DNA from 2 places in the Embleya scabrispora genome. Region 1 is predicted to be linked to the other one. Evidence: riboswitches for the same ligand, from Rfam matches in the RefSeq annotation. Region 1 holds a riboswitch; the other holds the start of a gene.
The links. Region 1 has a riboswitch for glycine ahead of gcvT (glycine cleavage system aminomethyltransferase GcvT). Riboswitches for the same ligand answer to the same signal wherever they lie in the genome.

Region 1 (9,472 bases):
TTGACCGTGATGCCGATCGAGTGCAGGCGGTCCTCGCCCTGCTGCCCGTCCAGCTCCGAGTCGCGCAGGTCGACCAGGACCAGGTGTACGTCGGTGCCGCCGGTGAGCACGGTGATGCCCACGTCGGTGACGTCCTTGCGGGTCAGCCGCTCGGCGAGGATGGCCGAGCCCTCCAGGGTCCGCTTCTGGCGGTCCTTGAAGTCGTCGGAGGCGGCGACCTTGAACGCCACCGCCTTGCCCGCGATCACGTGCTCCAGGGGGCCGCCCTGCTGGCCCGGGAAGACCGCCGAGTTGATCTTCTTGGCGTATTCCGCCTTGGACAGGATCACGCCGCCGCGCGGGCCGCCCAGGGTCTTGTGCGTCGTGGTGGTGACCACGTCGGCGTACGGCACGGGGCTGGGGTGCAGGCCTGCGGCGACCAGACCGGCGAAGTGCGCCATGTCGACCATCAGGAACGCGCCGACCTCGTCGGCGATCCGGCGGAACTCGGGGAAGTCGAGCTGCCGGGGGTAGGCCGACCAGCCGGCGATGATCAGCTTCGGCCGGTGCTCCTTGGCGAGCCGCTCGACCTCCTCCATGTCGACGCGGTGGGTCTTCTCGTCGACGTGGTAGGCGACCACGTTGTAGAGCTTGCCGGAGAAGTTGATCCGCATGCCGTGGGTGAGGTGGCCGCCGTGGGCCAGGTCCAGGCCGAGGATCGTGTCGCCGGGGGAGAGCAGCGCGAACATCGCGGCGGCGTTGGCAGAGGCGCCCGAGTGCGGCTGCACGTTGGCGGCCTCGGCGCCGAACAGCTCCTTGACCCGGTCGATGGCGAGCTGCTCGACCACGTCGACGTGTTCGCAGCCGCCGTAGTAGCGCCGGCCGGGGTAGCCCTCGGCGTACTTGTTGGTGAGCACGGAACCCTGCGCCTCGAGGACCGCCACGGGGGCGAAGTTCTCGGAGGCGATCATCTCCAGGGTGTTCTGCTGGCGGTGCAGCTCGTCGGCGACGGCGGCGGCGACCTGCGGGTCCACCTCGCCCAGGGGACGGTCCAGGATCGTCACGGTTGTCAGCTCCTCGATCGGGTCGATCTCGATCATTCGCCGCAGAACGCGGCGTATTCGTCGGCCGACAGCAGGCCCTCGGCCTCGCCGTCGATGCGCACCTTGAACAGCCAGCCCGCCCCGAAGGGGTCGGAGTTCACCAGGGCCGGGTCCTCGACGACGGCGTCGTTGATCTCGACGACCTCGCCGGAGACCGGCGCGTACATGTCGCTGACCGACTTCGTGGACTCCAGCTCGCCGCACGGCTCGCCGGCGACGACCGCCCGGCCGACCTCGGGGAGCTCGACGAACACCACGTCGCCGAGCGCCTCGGCCGCGTGCGCGGTGATGCCGACGACGGCGGGGGAGGCCGCCTCGTCGAGCCACTCGTGTTCCTTGCTGTAGCGCAGGTGCTGGGGTGCGTGCACGGGTCCATTCTCCATTCGAATGAGGTAAGTCCGTCCATCAGGATGATTTGGGACGTTTTCCGGTGATACAGGGAGGGCTTCGGTTCAGCCGCGCTTGTAGAACGGCAACGCCACCACGTCGACCGGCTCGGCCTTTCCGCGGATGTCCACCGCCAGCCGGGTGCCCGGTTCGGCCCGCTCCGACGCCACGTAGGCCATCGCGATCGGCATGCCGAGCGTCGGCGACGGCGCGCCGGAGGTGACCTCGCCGACCCGCTCGCCGCTGTCCGCGTCCACCACCGGGTAGCCCGCGCGCGGGACCCGCTTGCCCGGCGAGGTCAGCCCGACCAGCGTGCGGCGCACGTCCGCCTCCGCCGCGGCCAGCGCCTCGCGGCCGACGAAGTCCTCGGGCTTGTCCAGCCGGACCACCCGGCCCAGATTGGCCTCGTACGGCGTGGTGTCCCGGGTCAGCTCGTGGCCGTACAGCGGCATGCCGGCCTCCAGGCGCAGCGTGTCCCGGCAGGACAGCCCGGCCGGCACCAGGCCGTGCGGCTTGCCCGCGGCCAGCAGCGCGTCCCACAGCGCGACCGCGTCGTCGGGCGCGGCGAACAACTCGAAGCCGTCCTCGCCGGTGTAGCCGGTGCGGGCGAGCAGCACGGGTACACCCGCGACCTCGGTGCGCAGGATCGCGTAGTACTTGAGCGCGGGCAGGTCGGCGTCGGTCAGCGAGCCGACGATCGCGGTCGACGCGGGCCCCTGCACGGCCAGCAGCGTGTACTCCTCGGACGCGTCGCGCACCGTCGCGTCGAAGTCGGTCGAGCGGTACTTCAGGCTGCCCGCCACCACGTCGGCGTTGGACGCGTTGGCCACCACCACGAAGTGCTCCTCGCCGAGCCGGTACACGATCAGGTCGTCGACGATGCCGCCCTCCTCGGTGCAGATCATCGTGTACCGGGCGCGGTCGATCCCGATCTTCGAGACGAAACCGACCAGGGCGTGGTCGAGCGCGCGGGCGGCCTCCGGGCCGGTGACCTCGATCTCGCCCATGTGGGTGAGGTCGAACAGGCCGGCCGTGGTGCGCACGGCGGTGTGCTCGTCCCGCTCGCTCCCGTACCGCAGCGGCATCCGCCACCCGGCGAAGTCGGTCATCGTGGCCCCGAGCGCGTCGTGCACGGCGTCGAGCGGGGTCCGGCGGTCGGTGGTCATGCGAAGACTCCTTCGAAGGGACGCCGGCGGGAGCCCCCGGCGGGCGCGGGCCGGTCCGGGGCATGCCGGACGGCGCGGACCCGGGCGCGAGCCCGGGACGCGACGAACGGTGACGGGTGCTGCGGCCCGTACCGGAACGAGGACGGGAACGAGAACGCGTCCCGGAACAGAAACCGGAACCGGAACGAGGACGAGAACGAATTCGAGGACAAAGGGGGCTCCCTGCCATGGCGTTCAGCCCTTTTCGGCCAAAGTCGGTCGAAAAGTGGGGTGCCCTCCCCTTCTGTCATCGGAACCTGAGAGCTTCATCCCGTCCGCCGCTGCCGCGTCGGACCGGGATTTGCACCGTGGGTGAGCCGCACCGACGGTGCGCCTGCTTTCCAGAAGTGCCTGACCCATGCGGTATCGGTGCCTGAGAGATTCCGGGGAGGAGTTGCTCCTTCGGCGCCCCGCTCGATGGCGAGGACTCTTCCGCGTGGGGTCGACGGCCGTTATGAGGTTGTGCCCGGCATGCTAGCGCGTGTCGTCAATCCCCCGCCGGGGCCGGGGAGCCGCCCGCCCGGCCCGGGGGAGCGCCGGCGCCCGCTCGCGCCCTCGGTGCGACACCATGCGCAGGGCACGTGGGTTCGGGACATCAGGGGAGGATTCGTGGAGACGGATTCGGCGGGGGCGCATACCGGCGCCGCGGTGGGCGGCATGTTGATCCCCCGGTCCGTGCACGACCTGCGGGAGGAGCGGAATCGGACGGGGGAGCGGGACGGGGTCCGGCGGGTGGACGTGCTGTCCTATCCGGCCTCGTGCGTGCTCGTGGTGACCGGCCTGCCGGGCGCGGGCAAGAGCACACTCCTGGCCCGGGTGGTCGCCCCCGGGCCCGCCGTCGCCGTCCTGGACGCCGATCTCGTCCGGACCCGCTGGGCGGTCCGGGCGGGCCGGCTGCCGTACCGGGCCTACCGCCCGCTGGTGCGGCTGTCGCACTACGGCGAGGTGGCCCGGGCGCTGCGCGGCCCCGGTGCGGTGGTGGTGCACGACAGCGGCCGCAATCCGATCCTGCGCCGGGTACTGGTGCGCGCGGCCCGGCGGCGCGGCATCCCGGCACACGCACTGCTCCTGGACGTCACCGCCCATCAGGCGCTTTCCGGCCAACGCGCGCGCGGGCGCGGGGTGTCCACCGCGGTGTTCGCCCGACACCACCAAGAATGGCGCGCGCTGCTCGCCCGGCTCGCCCCGTGGTTGGACGCCGGACCCGCCCTCGCCTCCGCCCCGGGCGGCTTCACGTCGTGTGTACTGCTCGACCGCCAGGCCGCGCGGCAACTGCGCCGGATCGTTTTCGCAGACCCCCTGCCCGGACAGTCCCGACGGCGGGATGCGGACAAGTCGTAAACTGCGCCGGACACCAAGAGGAGCACCACCATGCCGTTCCCGGCCAATCCCGTGGAGAGCGCGCTCGTCGCGGCGATGCGCGACCCGTCCCGGGCCGAGGCCCTGTTCGAGGCCCTCGCCGAGGCGGACGTGTGGGTGCCGCTGCCCGAGGGGGGCAGCGCCGCCGACACCGAACTGACCCTGCCCACCGCCGAGATCGACGGTCGGCCGTATGTGCCGGTGTTCTCCTCGGAGGAGGAGTTCCGCCGGCTCGCGGGGCCGATGGCGGGCACCGTGGCGCCGATGCGCGAGTTCGCCCGAGGGCTGCCGCCGCACATCGGCATCGTGGTCAATCCGGGCGGCGAGGCGGGCATCCCGATCCCGCCGCCGGGTGTGCTGGAGCTGGCCCGGCTGCCCGGAGCCGGCCGGCGCGGCGCACGGGTGCGGCTGTACGAGCCCGACCGGGAGCCGATGGACTTCTTGATCGCGGCCGCCGCCGAGTTCATCCACGTCCCCGTGGTGCTCAGCGCCCGGCGCGGTCTGGGCGAGGTCGAGTCCGATCCCCCGGTCCTGTTCGTCGGCGTCGAACTGGACCGCTGGCAGGAGGAGGACCGGCTGGCCGCGGTCGGCGCCCTGGAGCGCGCGCTCGGCCGCGCCGCGTGCCCGTGGCCGGTCAACGTGGTGCTTTTGGACGTGGCGCAGGATCCTGTGGGGGACTGGATGCTGGAGCGGACCGAGCCGTTCTATCTGCGGGCCGACCAGCGCTGAGCCCGTCCGGCCGCGACCGGCATCGGTGTCGAAGAACATGGGGTTCGGGGAGGACGTCGTGAACCAGGTCGAGCAGGCGTTGAGCCAGGTGGCCCCCGGGCGCTACGACGCCTACGAGCGGTTGCTCCAAGCGCTCGTCGGCGCGCCCGTGTGGATGTTGTTGTGGCAGGGGCAACCCGGCAGCCCGGACGCGCAGTACGGGAACATGGACGTGGCCGGATGGCGCTACGCCCCGGCGTTCACGTCCGAGGAACAGCTGCGTCTCAGTGGCTGGGATCGCTCGTTCGAGATCTGTCCGGTCCCCGAGATCGCGTCCTCGCTGTACACCGACCGCTGGGGCCTGTGGCTGAATCCGCACGCCCAGGGCGGCGGCGTCGGCGTGCCCTACCTCGACCTGCGCCGCATCGTCGGCGGCCTGGACCGACTGATGGCCGGGCCCCTGGAGGTCGGGGAACCCACCCTGTGGGACCCGGCGTTCTACTCCCTGCTCGGCGGTCAGCTCTTCCAGACCCAGGTGGTGCGCGCCGCCCACCGGGCCTGGGTACGCCCCACCGTCGGCCCCGAACGCCTCGTGATCGGGCTGCGCCTGACGGACAATCAGCCCGCCACGATGCAGCGCATGCGCGACGCGATGGCCCGCGCGGCGGCAGCCGCGCCGCCCGGTCTGACGCTGTCCTCGGTCGCGCTCGACGACCCCTTCGACCCGATCGCCGCGTGGATGCGCGAGCACACCCGGCCGTTCATCGGCCTCGACATGCTCGACGAGGCCGCCCGCCACGGCCGATGATCGCCCCGCCCGACGAGGGCGCCCACCCCGCATGACGATTCACATCGCCGGCGCCGGCCCACACCACGCGCAGTGAGCGAAGATCGGCGGAACGTGGCGAGCCGGGGCAACAGGCAGTGATGCCCCCAAAAAACTGACGTCACGTCATCAACCGCTGCCTTGTTGTGATTTCGTGACCGATCTACGCGGATCAACCAGAGAATGGGGTCCGCGTAATCACGGTTCAGTAAAGGTATTCCCCCACCCCTGTTCGTGACCCGCGTCACGGAGGAGTCTCACCCGGACGACAGATCCCGAAGATCATCGGGATCGCAATGCCGGGTATGGCGACGGGACGCGGCGATCCCGAGCCGCCGTCGCATCCGTGAGCGGGGAGGGTCGATCCATGACGGCACCGATCGAGACCACCGGTGTGGCCCGAGAGGCGCACCCCGAGGCGATCGCCGAGGCAGCCGGCGTACGCATCGAGGGTCGGTCGCTCGGTCAGATCGCGTGGGCCCGATTCCGCCGCGACAGGGTCGCGATGGCCGGTGGCGTGGTGATCATCCTCATGGTGCTCATCGCGATCTTCGCGCCGCTGATCACCGACGTGATCGGCGGCGGACCCACCGAGTACCACGACGACCTGCTCGACCCGGTGCTCAACATCCCCACCGGCAGCTTCGGCGGCGCGAGTTGGGATCACCCGCTGGGTCTGGAGCCGGTCAACGGCCGGGACATCTTCTCGCGCATCTGCTACGGCGCCCGCGTCTCCATGCTGGTCGCCTTCCTCGCCACTTTGCTCTCCGTGGTGCTCGGCGTCGTCCTGGGCACCGTGGCGGGCTATTTCGGCGGCTGGATCGACGGGCTGATCAGCCGCGCCATGGACGTCTTCCTGGCCTTCCCGCTGCTGCTGTTCGCGATCGCCATCGGCAGCAGCCTCCAGGGCGAGGCCTTCGGCCTCCACGGCGACACGCTCCGCATCACCGTGCTGATCTTCGTGATCGGGTTCTTCAGCTGGCCGTACATCGCTCGCATCGTGCGCGGCCAGACGCTTTCCCTGCGCGAACGCGAGTTCGTCGAGGCGGCGCGCAGCCTCGGGGCCACCGACCGGCACATCATCTTCAAGGAGTTGCTGCCGAACCTGGTGGGTCCGATCCTGGTCTACTCCACGCTGCTGATCCCGACGAACATCCTGTTCGAGGCCGCCCTTTCCTACCTGGGGGTCGGCGTTCAGGAACCCACCGCCTCGTGGGGTGGCATGCTCTCGGCGGCCACCCCCCGGTACCAGGACGCGCCGATGTTCATGGTCGTCCCCGGAGTCACGATCTTCATCACCGTGCTCGCGTTCAACCTGCTCGGCGACGGCCTTCGAGACGCCCTCGACCCGCGCAGCCGCTGAATATCCCGCAAGTCCCCACGAGGAGGCACGACCAGCGATGAAACACCCGGTAACTCGCAGGCGCAGGACCCAAGCGCTGATCGGCATGGTGGCTGTCACCGCGATGGCCGCCACCGCGTGTGGCGGTGGTGGCGGCGGCTCGAAGAAGTACAGCCCGAGCAACAAGGCGATCACCGAAGTGGTCAACCAGTCCACCAAGAAGGGTGGCACGCTCAAGCTGGTCAGCTCGGACAAGTTCGACTCGCTCGACCCGGGCGACATGTACTACGCCTCGGCGTGGAACTTCTCCCGCCTGATGGCGCGTCCGCTGCTCACCTTCAAGCCCGCCCCGGGCAACGCGAGCTACGAGTTCGCGCCGGACCTGGCCACCGACGTGGGCAAGACCGACGACGGCGGCAAGACCTGGACGTACCACCTGCGCAAGGGCGTCAAGTACGAGGACGGCACCGAGGTCAAGGCCTCGGACGTCAAGTACGCCGTGGAGCGGACCTTCGACAAGGAGATCCTGCCCAACGGCCCGGGCTACTTCGCCCAGTACCTCGACCCCGACGGCACCTACAAGGGCCCGTACAAGGACTCCGCGCCGGACAAGCTGGGCCTGAACGCGATCGAGACGCCGGACGACTACACCATCATCTTCAAGATGAAGGAGCCGTTCGCGGACTTCAACTACCTCGCCGCGCTCCCGCAGACCGCGCCGGTCCCGCCCGCCAAGGACACCGGCAAGGAGTACGTCAAGCACCCCATCGCCTCCGGCGCGTACATGGTCGACGGCCAGTACGAGCCCGGCAAGGCGGTCAACCTGGTCCGCAACCCGAACTGGGACCAGGCGACCGACCCGCTGCGCAAGGCGCTGCCGGACCGGATCGAACTGCTCGAGAAGCAGGACGCGAACGACGTCGACAACCGACTCTTCGCCGGTACGGCGCAGTTGGACGTGGTCGGCACCGGCGTCCAGGCCGCCGCGCAGAACAAGATCCTCACGGACAAGAAGCTCGCGGACAACGCGGACGACGCGATCTCCGGCGCGCTGGCCTACCTGGCGATCAGCTCCAAGACCCCGCCGTTCGACAACGTGCACTGCCGGCGCGCCGTGCAGTACGCGGTCAACAAGTCGCAGCTGCAGCGAGCGCAGGGTGGCGAGGTCGGCTCCGACATCGCGACCAACCTGATGCCGCCGACGCTGGCCGGTTCCAAGGTCACCGACATGTACCCCAACGGCGCCAAGCACACCGGTGACGTGGCCAAGGCCAAGGACGAGCTCAAGCAGTGCGGCAAGGCGGACGGCTTCAGCACCGTGCTGACCGCGCGCGCCAACCGGCCCAAGGAGGTCGCGGGCGCCACGTCGGTGCAGAACGCGCTCGCCAAGATCGGCGTCAAGGTCGAGATCCGGCAGTACCCCTCGGGTGACTACTTCTCGCAGTTCGCCGGCGTCCCGAAGTGGGTCGCGGAGAACAAGGTCGGCATCATGTTCATGCAGTGGGGTCCCGACTTCCCCACCCAGTTCGGCTTCTTCCAGCAGATCGTGGACGGCCGGGCGATCAAGCCCGCCGGTGGCACGAACCTGTCCGAGCTGAACGACCCGGCGGTCAACGGTCTGATCGACCAGGCCACCCGGACCATCGACCCGGCGCAGAGCGCGGCCATCTGGCAGCAGCTGGACCAGAAGGTGATGGAGTCGGCGGTGATCGTCCCGTTCGGCTGGACCAAGTCGCTGCTGTACCGCCCGACGAACGTGACCAACCTGGTCGTCACACCCGCGTACTCCGGGATGTACGACTACCTTAACATCGGTATCCAGTAAGCCTGCGACGAGGTCAGTAGCCCGAAGGAGAGGTGAAGGCCCGTCAGTTCCGGTGCGGGGAGCGGTGATCCCGCTCCCCGCACCGGACCGGGTCGCCGGCTCATGATTTTCTATCTGCTCAGGCGGCTGGCGGGAGCGGTGGTGCTCCTGTTGATCGTCACCATGGCGGTCTTCGCCATCTTCTTCCTGATTCCGCGTCTGGGAGGCGCCACAAGCGACCAACTCGCCGCGCGCTACGTCGGCAAGTCGCCCACCCCGGCAGCGATCGAACAGGTCAAGCACAGCCTCGGCCTGGACAAGTCGGTGCCCGTCCAGTACGGAAGGTTCGTCAAGGGCATCGTCGCCGGCAAGGACTACGACACCGGCGTACGCAAGGTGCACTGTGCGCCGCCGTGCCTGGGCTTCTCCTTCCGCAACAACCTGGAAGTGTGGCCACGGCTCCAGGACCGCATCCCCGTCACCCTCTCGCTGGCCGCCGGAGCCGCGGTGATCTGGCTGATCGCCGGTGTGTCGATCGGGGTGATCTCGGCGCTCAAACGCGGCAGCCTGTGGGACCGGTTCTCGATGGGCTTCGCACTGGCGGGCGTCTCGCTGCCGCCGTTCTTCACCGGCCTGGTGGCCCTGGCGTTGTTCAGTTATCAATGGCCGATCTTCAAGGGCGTGCACTATGTGCCGTTCCTGGACAATCCGGCGAGTTGGGCCTGGAACCTGGTGTTGCCCTGGCTGACCCTGGCGTTC
Region 2 (9,472 bases), 4.5 Mb from region 1:
CTGTGCAACGGCGTCGTCCTGTTCGAGGACACGGGCGAACTGCTGCCGGACGGACGCACCATCGCCCCGCACCGACCCCGGGTGGGGTTGGTTTCGGCGGCCTGAACCGTTCGCACGGCCCTGACGAGCCGGAGGTCCCTCGGAACGACCTCCGGCTCTCGTCTGCCCGGAACCCGGTCCGGCGGCGAATCGCAGCGGCGGCCCGGGGTCCCGATACAGTCCGAGCGGCACCGGCTACGCGCGACGACTCGGAGTTTTGTCCCCATGGGCATTGGCGACACTGGCGACACCCCTCGGCCCGGCCGCCCGCGTGACCCGCGCACCGACGAGTCGATCCTGGCCGCGGCCCGCGAACTGGTCGCGGAGCAGGGGTACAACCGGGTCAGCATCGACGCGGTCGCCCGCCGTGCGGGGGTGACCAGGCCCACCGTGTACCGCCGCTGGCCCTCGAAGGCGCACCTGGTGCACGAGGCGGTGTACCCGGCCCGCGAGATGAGCTTCCGGCCGCTGCCGCACGAGGACTTCGCCACCGGCGTGTCGCGCTTCGCCGAGGCCGCGCTCGACTCCTTCCGGCGCCCGGAGACCGCGGCGGCGGTGCCCGGGCTGCTCGCCGAGTACCGCGACCAGCCCGAGCTGAAGGATCTGCTCGTGGCCCGGATGGATCCGGTCCGGGCGATCTTCCGGGCCTTCGTCGCGGACGCGATCGCGCGTGGCCAGGCCCGGCCGGACCTGGACGCGGATCTGTTGTTCGAATCGCTCAGCGGCGCGCTGATGTTCGGCGTCCTGGGCAGCGACCTGGCCACGAAGCCCGGCTTCGCCGCGTCGGTGGCGCGCCTGCTGACACACGGCGCGGCCCGCCCCTGAGCGGTGCTCGGGGACGGGCCGCGCGGGCCTGCGGCTCAGTTGGCGCCGTACGCCTCGACCGGCGGGCACGAGCAGACCAGGTTGCGGTCGCCCTGGGCGCCGTCGATCCGGCGCACCGGCGGCCAGTACTTCTCGGCCGGCACCACCCCGGCGGGGAAGACCGCCTCCTCGCGCGTGTAGGCGTGCGCCCACTCGCCGGCCAGCAATGCGGCGGTGTGCGGAGCGTTCGCCAGCGGGTTGTCGTCGGCCGGCAGCTCGCCCGAGGCGACCCGGTCGATCTCGCCCTTGATCGCGATCATCGCGTCGCAGAACCGGTCGATCTCGTGCAGGTTCTCGCTCTCGGTCGGCTCGATCATCAGTGTGCCGGGCACCGGGAAGGACATCGTCGGCGCGTGGAACCCGTAGTCGATCAGCCGCTTGGCCACGTCGTCCACGCTGACGCCGGTGGCCTTGGTGATCCCGCGCAGGTCGATGATGCACTCGTGGGCGACCAGGTCGTTCGGGCCGGTGTAGAGCACCGGGAAGTGCGGCGTGAGCCGCTTGGCGATGTAGTTGGCGCCGAGCACGGCCACCTGGGTGGCCTCCTTGAGCCCCTCCGGGCCCATCAGGCGCAGGTAGGTCCACGGGATCGGCAGGATCGCCGCGGAGCCCCACGGGGCCGCCGAGATCGGTCCCACGCCCGTCTCCGGGCCCGCGGTGGGCTGGAGCGGGTGGTTGGGCAGGTACGGCGCCAGGTGCGCGCGCACCGCGACCGGGCCGACGCCCGGGCCGCCGCCGCCGTGCGGGATGCAGAAGGTCTTGTGCAGGTTCAGGTGCGACACGTCGGCGCCGATGGCGCCGCCGGGCTGGGCCAGTCCGACCAGCGCGTTCAGGTTCGCGCCGTCCACGTACACCTGGCCGCCGGCCTCGTGGATCGCCGCGCACACCTGCTCGATGCCCTCCTCGAACACGCCGTGCGTGGACGGGTAGGTCACCATCAGCACCGCGAGGGTGTCCCGGTACTGCTCGATCTTCGCGTGCAGGTCGGCCAGGTCCACGTCGCCGTTCGCACCGGTCTTGACCACCACCACGCGCATCCCCGCCATCACCGCGCTGGCCGCGTTGGTGCCGTGCGCGGAGGAGGGGATCAGGCACACGTCGCGCGCGGTGTCGCCGTTGGCGTGGTGGTACGCGCGGACCGCGAGCAGCCCGGCGAGTTCGCCCTGGGAGCCGGCGTTGGGCTGGAGCGAGACCTTGGCGTAGCCGGTGATCCGGGCCAGCGAGTCGGCCAGCCCGTCGATCAACTCCAGGTAGCCCGCCGCCTGGTCGACCGGCGCGAAGGGGTGCATGTTCGCGAACTCCGGCCAGGTGATCGGCTCCATCTCGACCGTGGCGTTGAGCTTCATCGTGCACGAGCCGAGCGGGATCATGCCCCGGTCGAGCGCGTAGTCCTTGTCCGCGAGCCGACGCAGGTAGCGCAGCATGTCGGTCTCGGAGCGGTGCGTGTGGAAGACCGGGTGGGTCAGGAACTCGGTGTCGCGCAGCAGCCCCGAGGGCAGCGTGTCGGCGGTCTCCGCGTCGAGCGCGGCCACGTCGCCGCTCACCCCGAACGCGCCCCAGACCGCCTCGACGTGCGCCCGCAGCGTGGTCTCGTCACACGTGATCGCCACGTGGTCCGCGTCCACCGGCCGCAGGTTGACGCCGGCCGCGCGGGCCGCCGCGAGCACCTGCTCGGCCCGGCCCGGCACCCGGGCGGTGACCGTGTCGAAGAAGTCGCCGTGCACCACCTCGACGCCGCCGGCCCGCAGCCCGCCCGCCAGCACGGCCGCGTAGCGGTGCGTGCGGCGCGCGATCGAGGCGAGCCCGTCCGGCCCGTGGTAGACGGCGTACATCCCGGCCATCACCGCGAGCAGCACCTGTGCGGTGCAGATGTTGCTGGTCGCCTTCTCCCGGCGGATGTGCTGCTCGCGCGTCTGCAGCGCGAGCCGGTACGCGGGCGCGCCGTCGGCGTCCACCGACACCCCCACCAGACGGCCCGGCATGCTGCGGGTGAGCTTCTCGCGGACCGCCAGGTAGCCCGCGTGCGGGCCGCCGAAGGCCATCGGCACCCCGAACCGCTGGGTGGTGCCGACCGCGATGTCGGCGCCCATCGCGCCGGGCGCGCGCAGCACGGTGAGCGCGAGCAGGTCGGCGGCGACCGCCACCAGGGCGCCCTGCGCGTGCGCGGCCTCGATCACCGGGGTCAGGTCGCGGACCAGACCGTCGGTGCCCGGGTATTGGAGCAGTACCCCGAAGCAGCCGCCTTCGGGCAGTCCGTCGGCGGTGTCGGCGACCACGACCTCGATGCCCAGCGCCCGCGCGCGCGTGCGCACCACGGCGACGGTCTGCGGCAGCGTGGCCGTGTCCACGACGAACACGTCGCTCTTGGCCCGCCCGGCCCGGCGGGCCAGCGTCATCGCCTCGGCGGCGGCGGTGGACTCGTCCAGCAGCGAGGCGCCGGCCACGTCCAGGCCGGTCAGGTCGGTGACCACGGTCTGGAAGTTGAGCAGCGCCTCCAGCCGGCCCTGGGAGATCTCCGGCTGGTAGGGCGTGTAGGCGGTGTACCAGGCCGGGTTCTCCAGCACGTTGCGGGTGATCACCGGCGGGGTGAAGGTGCCGTGGTAGCCGAGCCCGATCATCGAGGTCAGCACGGTGTTGCGGGAGGCCAGCTCGCGCAGTTCGGCCAGCACCTCGGCCTCGGTGCGCGCGGCCGGCAACTCGAAGCCCGCGAGCGCGCGGATCGCGGCCGGCACCGCCGCGTCGGTCAGCTCGTCCAGGGACCCGTAGCCGATGGCGGCGAGCATCTTCGCCTGTTCGTCGGTGTCCGGACCGATGTGCCGGCCGGTGAACGGCGACGCGGCCTCCAGGCCGGTCAACGAGCCGGGGCCGGAGGGGAGTACGGCGTGAGCACGCGTCGGGGCAGGGGTGCGCGGTGTCATCGCGAAAGGCCTCCTGGATCGCTCCTGGACGGACACGCGGGTCGCGCGCCCACCGGCCTCCCCCTCTGTCATCGGTACCTGAGAGCTTCACCCCGCCCGGAACACCGGCGGGGCCGGTCCCACGAACGCGATTTGCACCGTCGGCGAGGATCCGACCCGACTCGGCGAGCCACGTGCGGATCCTGCTTTCCAGAGTGCCCACGACCACGCGGTACGGGTGCCTGAGAGATTCCGGGGAGGAGTTGCTCCTTCGGCGCCTCGTGCGGACGACACGAGGACTCTCCCGCGCGAACGTAATGGGCGGCTTCAACGGTATCAGCGTGGCATCGGGTACGGACGGGACGCCAGGCCGGAGGTGCGGGGGTTGTCAGGTCGGCGGGTCCGGCGGACCGAGGTCGCCGGGACCGGCCGGCCGGTCGCCCCGGTCGCCGCCCGTGCCCGGCAGGGGCAGCGGCTCCCCCGGTCGCAGCGCCGGGTCGGCGAGGGCGAAGGTGCGCACCCGGCCGGGTTTTCCGCCCGGGACCTCGAAGCGCACCGTGACGCGCCCGACGCCGCTGCCCTGGACCCAGCCGGGGCCGAAGTCCTCGTGGACCACGTCCTGCCCGGGGGACCAGGAGACCCGCCCGGGGCCGGCCTCGGCGGGCTCCTCCCCCGTCGGCTCCGCGTCGTCGTCCTCCGCCGGCTCCTGTGCCGGCGCGTCGGCGGCGCCGAACAGGTCCTGCTGGGCGAAGTCGGCCAGGCCGCTGACGCCCACCCCGAGCAGCCGCACCCCGCCGGTGACGTCCACCTGGGCGGCCAACCGGCGGATCGTCTCGCGCACCACGCCCGGGTCGTCGGTGGGGCCGCGCAGCGTCTCCGAGCGGGTGAGCGTGCTGAAGTCGTAGCGGCGCAGCTTCAACACGATGGTGCGACCGGAGCGGCCGGCCGCGCGCAGCCGCTCCACGCAGCGGATCGAGAGGCGGTCCAGTTCCCGGGTGATCCGCTCGCGGTCGACCAGGTCGGTGGCGAAGGTGTCCTCGACCGACACCGACTTGGCGTCGCGGTCGGCCACCACCGGGCGCGCGTCCAGGCCCGCGGCCAGTACGTACAGGCCGTGTCCGTGCGCCTGGCCCAGCAGGCGGACCAGTTCGCTCTCGTCCACCGCGGCCAGTTCGGCGACGGTGTCCAGGCCGGCCCGGCGCAGCACGTCACCGGTGGCCGGTCCGACCCCGGGCAGCGCGCGCACCGGAAGCGGATCGAGCATCGCCCGCTCGGTGCCGGGCACCACCACGCACAACCCGTCGGGCTTGTCCGCCTCGGAGGCGATCTTGGCCAGCAGCTTCGAGGTGGCCGCGCCGACCGAGCAGGTCAGGCCGGTGGCGGCGTGTATGTCGGCGCGCAGGCGCACGGCGATCTCGGTGACCCGGGCGGTGTCCAGGGCGCCGCCGTGCGGGCCCGCGTCCAGGTCGATGAACGCCTCGTCCAGGCTGAGCGGTTCGACCAGTGGGGACAACCGGTGCAGCAGCTCCATCACGGTGTCGCTGACCTGCCGGTAGAGGCCGAAGCGGGGGCTGAGGAAGGCGGCGTTGGGGCAGCGCCGACGGGCCTCGCCGATGGACATCGCGGAGCGGACGCCGAAGACCCTGGCCTCGTAGGAGGCGGTGGCCACCACACCTCGGGCCCCGATGCCGCCCACGATCACCGCCTTGCCGGCCAGGCTGGGCTTGGCGACCTGCTCGACCGACGCGTAGAACGCGTCCATGTCGAGGTGGAGGATGCCCGGCGCCTGTCTCACACCGCGCAATTCTGACGCATCGGTCCGACATGCCCGGTGAACGCTCGTTCGGGCGCGCCGTCTCGGGCGGCCGGGCGGCCGGCGGTCAGTCCGCCAGGGCGCGCCGGATCGCGTCGCTGGGGCGGGCGGTCACGCGGGGGTCCGGCTTGAACACGATCGTTCCGGTCGCCTTGATCGCGGCGAGCACCTCGCGACCGGTTCCGTACACGGTGGGCCCGATGTGGCCCCATGTCAGGGATCGGTCCGGAACACCGTAGGCATCGATGCCGGCGGCCTTGCACAACGCCAGCGCACGGCGCAGATGGAAGCTCTGCGTGACCACGATCATCCGCTCGACGCCGAAGATCCGCTTCGCCCGGGCGCAGGACTCCCAGGTGGAGAATCCCGAGTCGTCGCTCACGACACGTTTGTCCGGGACGCCGCGCTCGACGAGGTAGCGACGCATCACCTTGGTCTCGTCGTGGCGGTTGCCGCCGCCGTCGCCGCTGACCAGGATCACCCGGGTCTTGCCGGAGCGGTACAGCCGCAGCGCCACGTCGAGTCGGCGGGCCAGCAGTTCCGACGGCCGATCCCCCCGCACACCCGCGCCGAGCACCATCGTGACGTCGCGCGCGGGCACCCGCTGCACCGAGCGCACCCGGTCCCCGGCGTACAGATGCAGCCCCGTCACCGGGGCCAGTCCGGCCACCGTGAGCAGGACCACGGCCTGATAGCCGCGCCGCTGGGCACGGCGTGAGCGGGGCAGGGTGGGGCGACGAATGGGCACATCCATGTGGACGTCCGGCCCCGCGCACCGGTTCCCGTCGGCGGTGTCGCCGCTCAGACCGCGCGATCTCGACGTCTGCGGGCCAACTCGTCGCCCGGATGGACCTGTGGCGTCGGCTCCCCGGTGCCGGTGTGCTCGCCCTGGAGTTGCGCGAGCGAGCCCTCGACCTCGCGCCACACCGCCCCCACCGCGATGCCGAAGACGCCCTGGCCGCCCTGGACCAGGTCGATGACCTCGTCGTAGGACGTGCACTCGTACACGCTCGCCCCATCGCTCATCAGGGTCATCCCGGCCAGGTCGCCGATGCCGCGTCCGCGCAGGTGGGCGACCGCGATCCGGATGTTCTGCAGCGAGACGCCGGTGTCCAGGAGCCGTTTGACGATCTTCAGCACCAGGATGTCGCGGAAGCCGTACAGCCGCTGCGTGCCCGGACCGTGGGCCGAGCGGACCGTGGGCTCGACCAGGCCGGTGCGGGCCCAGTAGTCGAGTTGCCGGTAGGTGATGCCGGCCGCCGCGCAGGCGGTCGGGCCGCGGTAGCCCACGTCCTCCGACGGAGTGCCGGGTGGGACGACGTCCGGCCGCCGGAGGCCCGCACCGGGGTCGGTCGCCGGCAGAGGACGTGCCGTGCGGGCGCGCTCCGCCGCCGTGATGTCGCCGGTGCTGCTCACGCCGACCTCCCTTTCGTCCCCGCGCGCCCGGGTACGGCGCGAGGAGTCTCTTTCAGTCCCGGGCCGCAGGCGGCGAGGTGCAACGCGCAGGGGTCATCCCGGAACTGTCGATTTCGACGGTAGGCAGTCACCAACAGCGCGTCAACGACCGGGCCGTTCGGCACGCCGAGTGACGCTGCTCGCACGAGTGGTTTGAACCCCATGGACACGGGTAGGTCTGCCGACTTTGCCACTGATCGCCTCTGCTCGGAATCGATCGACCCTGATCGGGTCCGAGACGCGAAGAACCGCCGACCGGGACCCGGTCGCCGAGGAGGCGAGGGGTCGGTCGACGGTTCCGAGGATGCGCCGGGGCCGGGGCGGGCCGGCTACTGGCTCGTGGTGCCGAAGTCCTCGGGCGAGATGTCGTTCAGGAACTCCCTGAACTTCTCGATCTCGTCCTCCTGCTCGTTGGGGATCACGATGCCCGCCTCGTCCAGGACCGCGTCGCTGCCCACGATCGACGTCCCGGTGCGCAGCGCGAGCGCGATCGCGTCCGACGGGCGCGCGCTGACCTCCACGCCGCCGGAGAAGACCAGCTCGGCGTAGAACACGCCCTCGCGCAGGTCGATGATCCGGATCTGGGTCAATTCCTGCCCCAACGCCTCCAGCACGTCCTTGAACAGATCGTGCGTCAGAGGACGCGCGGGTACCACGCCCTGTTGGGCGAACGCGATGGCCGTCGCCTCTACCGGGCCGATCCAGATGGGGAGATAACGATCGCCCCCCGTCTCCCGTAGGAGCACGATCGGCTGGTTAGAGGGCATCTCCACCCGGACGCCCACAACCTCTAGCTCGTTCACATCGCCACACTAGCGCGCCCGACTGTCGGTGACCGATCCCCGGGGGCCGAATAGGTCGGGGATTCGTCGTTTTTTCTTCGCGGCGCCGCGAGGCGGCCGGCGAGGGGCCGGGACGGGCGGCGTTCGGCGCGCCGACCGTACGCCGGGGTAGGGCGCCGAGGCGGGCACGCCGCGTCGGGGCGCCGATCAGCGGCCCAGGCGGGGCGCGAGCGCGGTGGTGACCAGGACGGTGTGCAGGCGCGAGGTGAGCGCCAGCAGGTCGCGGACGGTCTCCTCGGCGCCCGCCTTCGCGCGGGCGCCCCTGCGGTGCAGGAGCGGCGCGACGATCTGCTCGACCAGGGCGGCCTCGCGGTCCGCCGCGGCCTTGGCCTGGCGCAGGTGGCGCGGCTCGACGCCGTAGCGGCCGAGCGCGGCCACCAGGCGGGCCACCACGAGCGCGTCCCCGTCGTAGACAACGCCCTCCTCGGCCGGGTCCGCACCGGCCCCGTCGGGGCGCGGCCGGTGCGGCTGGATCAGGCCGAACTCCTCGAGCCGGGCCAGATCCGCGTCCTGGATGCCGGCCGCGGCGATCAGCCCCGGCCGGTCGAGGAGCACCGTGCCCCCGTCCCGGCCGGCCGCTCCGGGATCGCCGTCCCCGTCCCCGGGGTGCGCGGATTCGGCCGGGGTCGGGCCGGCCGGTTCGAGCCCGCGATCCATCGCGTCGAGTTGGTCCTTGATCACCCGCAGGGGCAGGTAGCGGTCGCGCTGCACACGCAGCACGTAGCGCAGTCGTTCGATGTCGGCGGGGCCGAACTTGCGGTAGCCCGACGGGCTCCGCTGCGGCTCGATGAGCCCTTCCGCCTCGAGGAACCGGATCTTGGAGATGCTGATGTCCGGGAACTCGGGACGCAGCAGGGTCAACACCCCGCCGATGCTCGAGGAGACCGATCCGGCCGCCGCCGGACTCACCCCATCAGCCCCTGCCTGCTCGGGAAGAAGACCAGTCGATACTTGCCGATCTGGACCTCGTCGCCGGGCGTCAGCGGAACCTCGTCGATGCGCTCGCGGCCCACGTAGGTGCCGTTCAGGCTGCCCACGTCGGCGACCGCGAAGCCCCCGGCGGTGCGGCGGAACTCGGCGTGCTTGCGCGAGACCGTCACGTCGTCGAGGAAGATGTCGCTCTGCGGGTGCCGACCGGCCGTGGTGCGGTCCGAGTCGAGCAGGAAGCGGCTGCCGGAGTTGGGGCCCCGCCGCACCACGAGGAGCGCGGTCCCCGGCGGCAGCGCGTCCACCGCGGCCTGCGCCTCGGGGGTCAGGATCTCGCGGGGCGCGGGTTCCGCGTCCAGCGCCTCGATGCCGCTGATCGAGATGGTCGAGGTCTGCTCCGACGCCCGCTCGGCGCCGGCGCCCAGGCGCGCGCCGCAGTTGGAGCAGAACCGGCCGCCGGGCGGGTTGTGGTGCCCACAGGTGCCGCACACGATCACGTCGGCCTCCTGACCCGTCCCGGTCGAACCTCGACCTTCGGTCGAGAGTTGCCCGAAACTTATGCGCGCCGTGTGTTCCTGGTCAACAGCGACATGCCCGGCGGTGGCGTCGGATTCGCCCATCCGGGGGGCGGAGTC

Region 2: linked by a shared signal. The riboswitch ahead of gcvP (aminomethyl-transferring glycine dehydrogenase) and the one ahead of gcvT (glycine cleavage system aminomethyltransferase GcvT) in region 1 are both predicted to bind glycine.

Annotation. Positions count from the first base shown of each region.
Region 1 is NZ_MWQN01000001.1:2,050,938-2,060,409, reverse strand. It holds gene glyA (serine hydroxymethyltransferase) at 1-1,079, opposite strand, end outside; gene gcvH (glycine cleavage system protein GcvH) at 1,076-1,450, opposite strand; gene gcvT (glycine cleavage system aminomethyltransferase GcvT) at 1,535-2,635, opposite strand; glycine riboswitch at 2,909-3,025, opposite strand; glycine riboswitch at 3,026-3,119, opposite strand; gene B4N89_RS08935 (AAA family ATPase) at 3,284-4,015, shown strand; gene B4N89_RS08930 (enhanced serine sensitivity protein SseB) at 4,046-4,762, shown strand; gene B4N89_RS08925 (enhanced serine sensitivity protein SseB C-terminal domain-containing protein) at 4,821-5,549, shown strand; gene B4N89_RS08920 (ABC transporter permease) at 5,935-6,930, shown strand; gene B4N89_RS08915 (ABC transporter substrate-binding protein) at 6,968-8,734, shown strand; gene B4N89_RS08910 (ABC transporter permease) at 8,837-9,472, shown strand, end outside.
Region 2 is NZ_MWQN01000001.1:6,528,509-6,537,980, reverse strand. It holds gene B4N89_RS28740 (DUF5999 family protein) at 1-105, shown strand, start outside; gene B4N89_RS28735 (TetR/AcrR family transcriptional regulator) at 265-864, shown strand; gene gcvP (aminomethyl-transferring glycine dehydrogenase) at 900-3,821, opposite strand; glycine riboswitch at 4,021-4,117, opposite strand; gene B4N89_RS28725 (DNA polymerase IV) at 4,189-5,595, opposite strand; gene B4N89_RS28720 (SanA/YdcF family protein) at 5,681-6,367, opposite strand; gene B4N89_RS28715 (MerR family transcriptional regulator) at 6,415-7,029, opposite strand; gene B4N89_RS28710 (bifunctional nuclease family protein) at 7,398-7,871, opposite strand; gene B4N89_RS28705 (MerR family transcriptional regulator) at 8,058-8,819, opposite strand; gene B4N89_RS53095 (FHA domain-containing protein) at 8,816-9,334, opposite strand.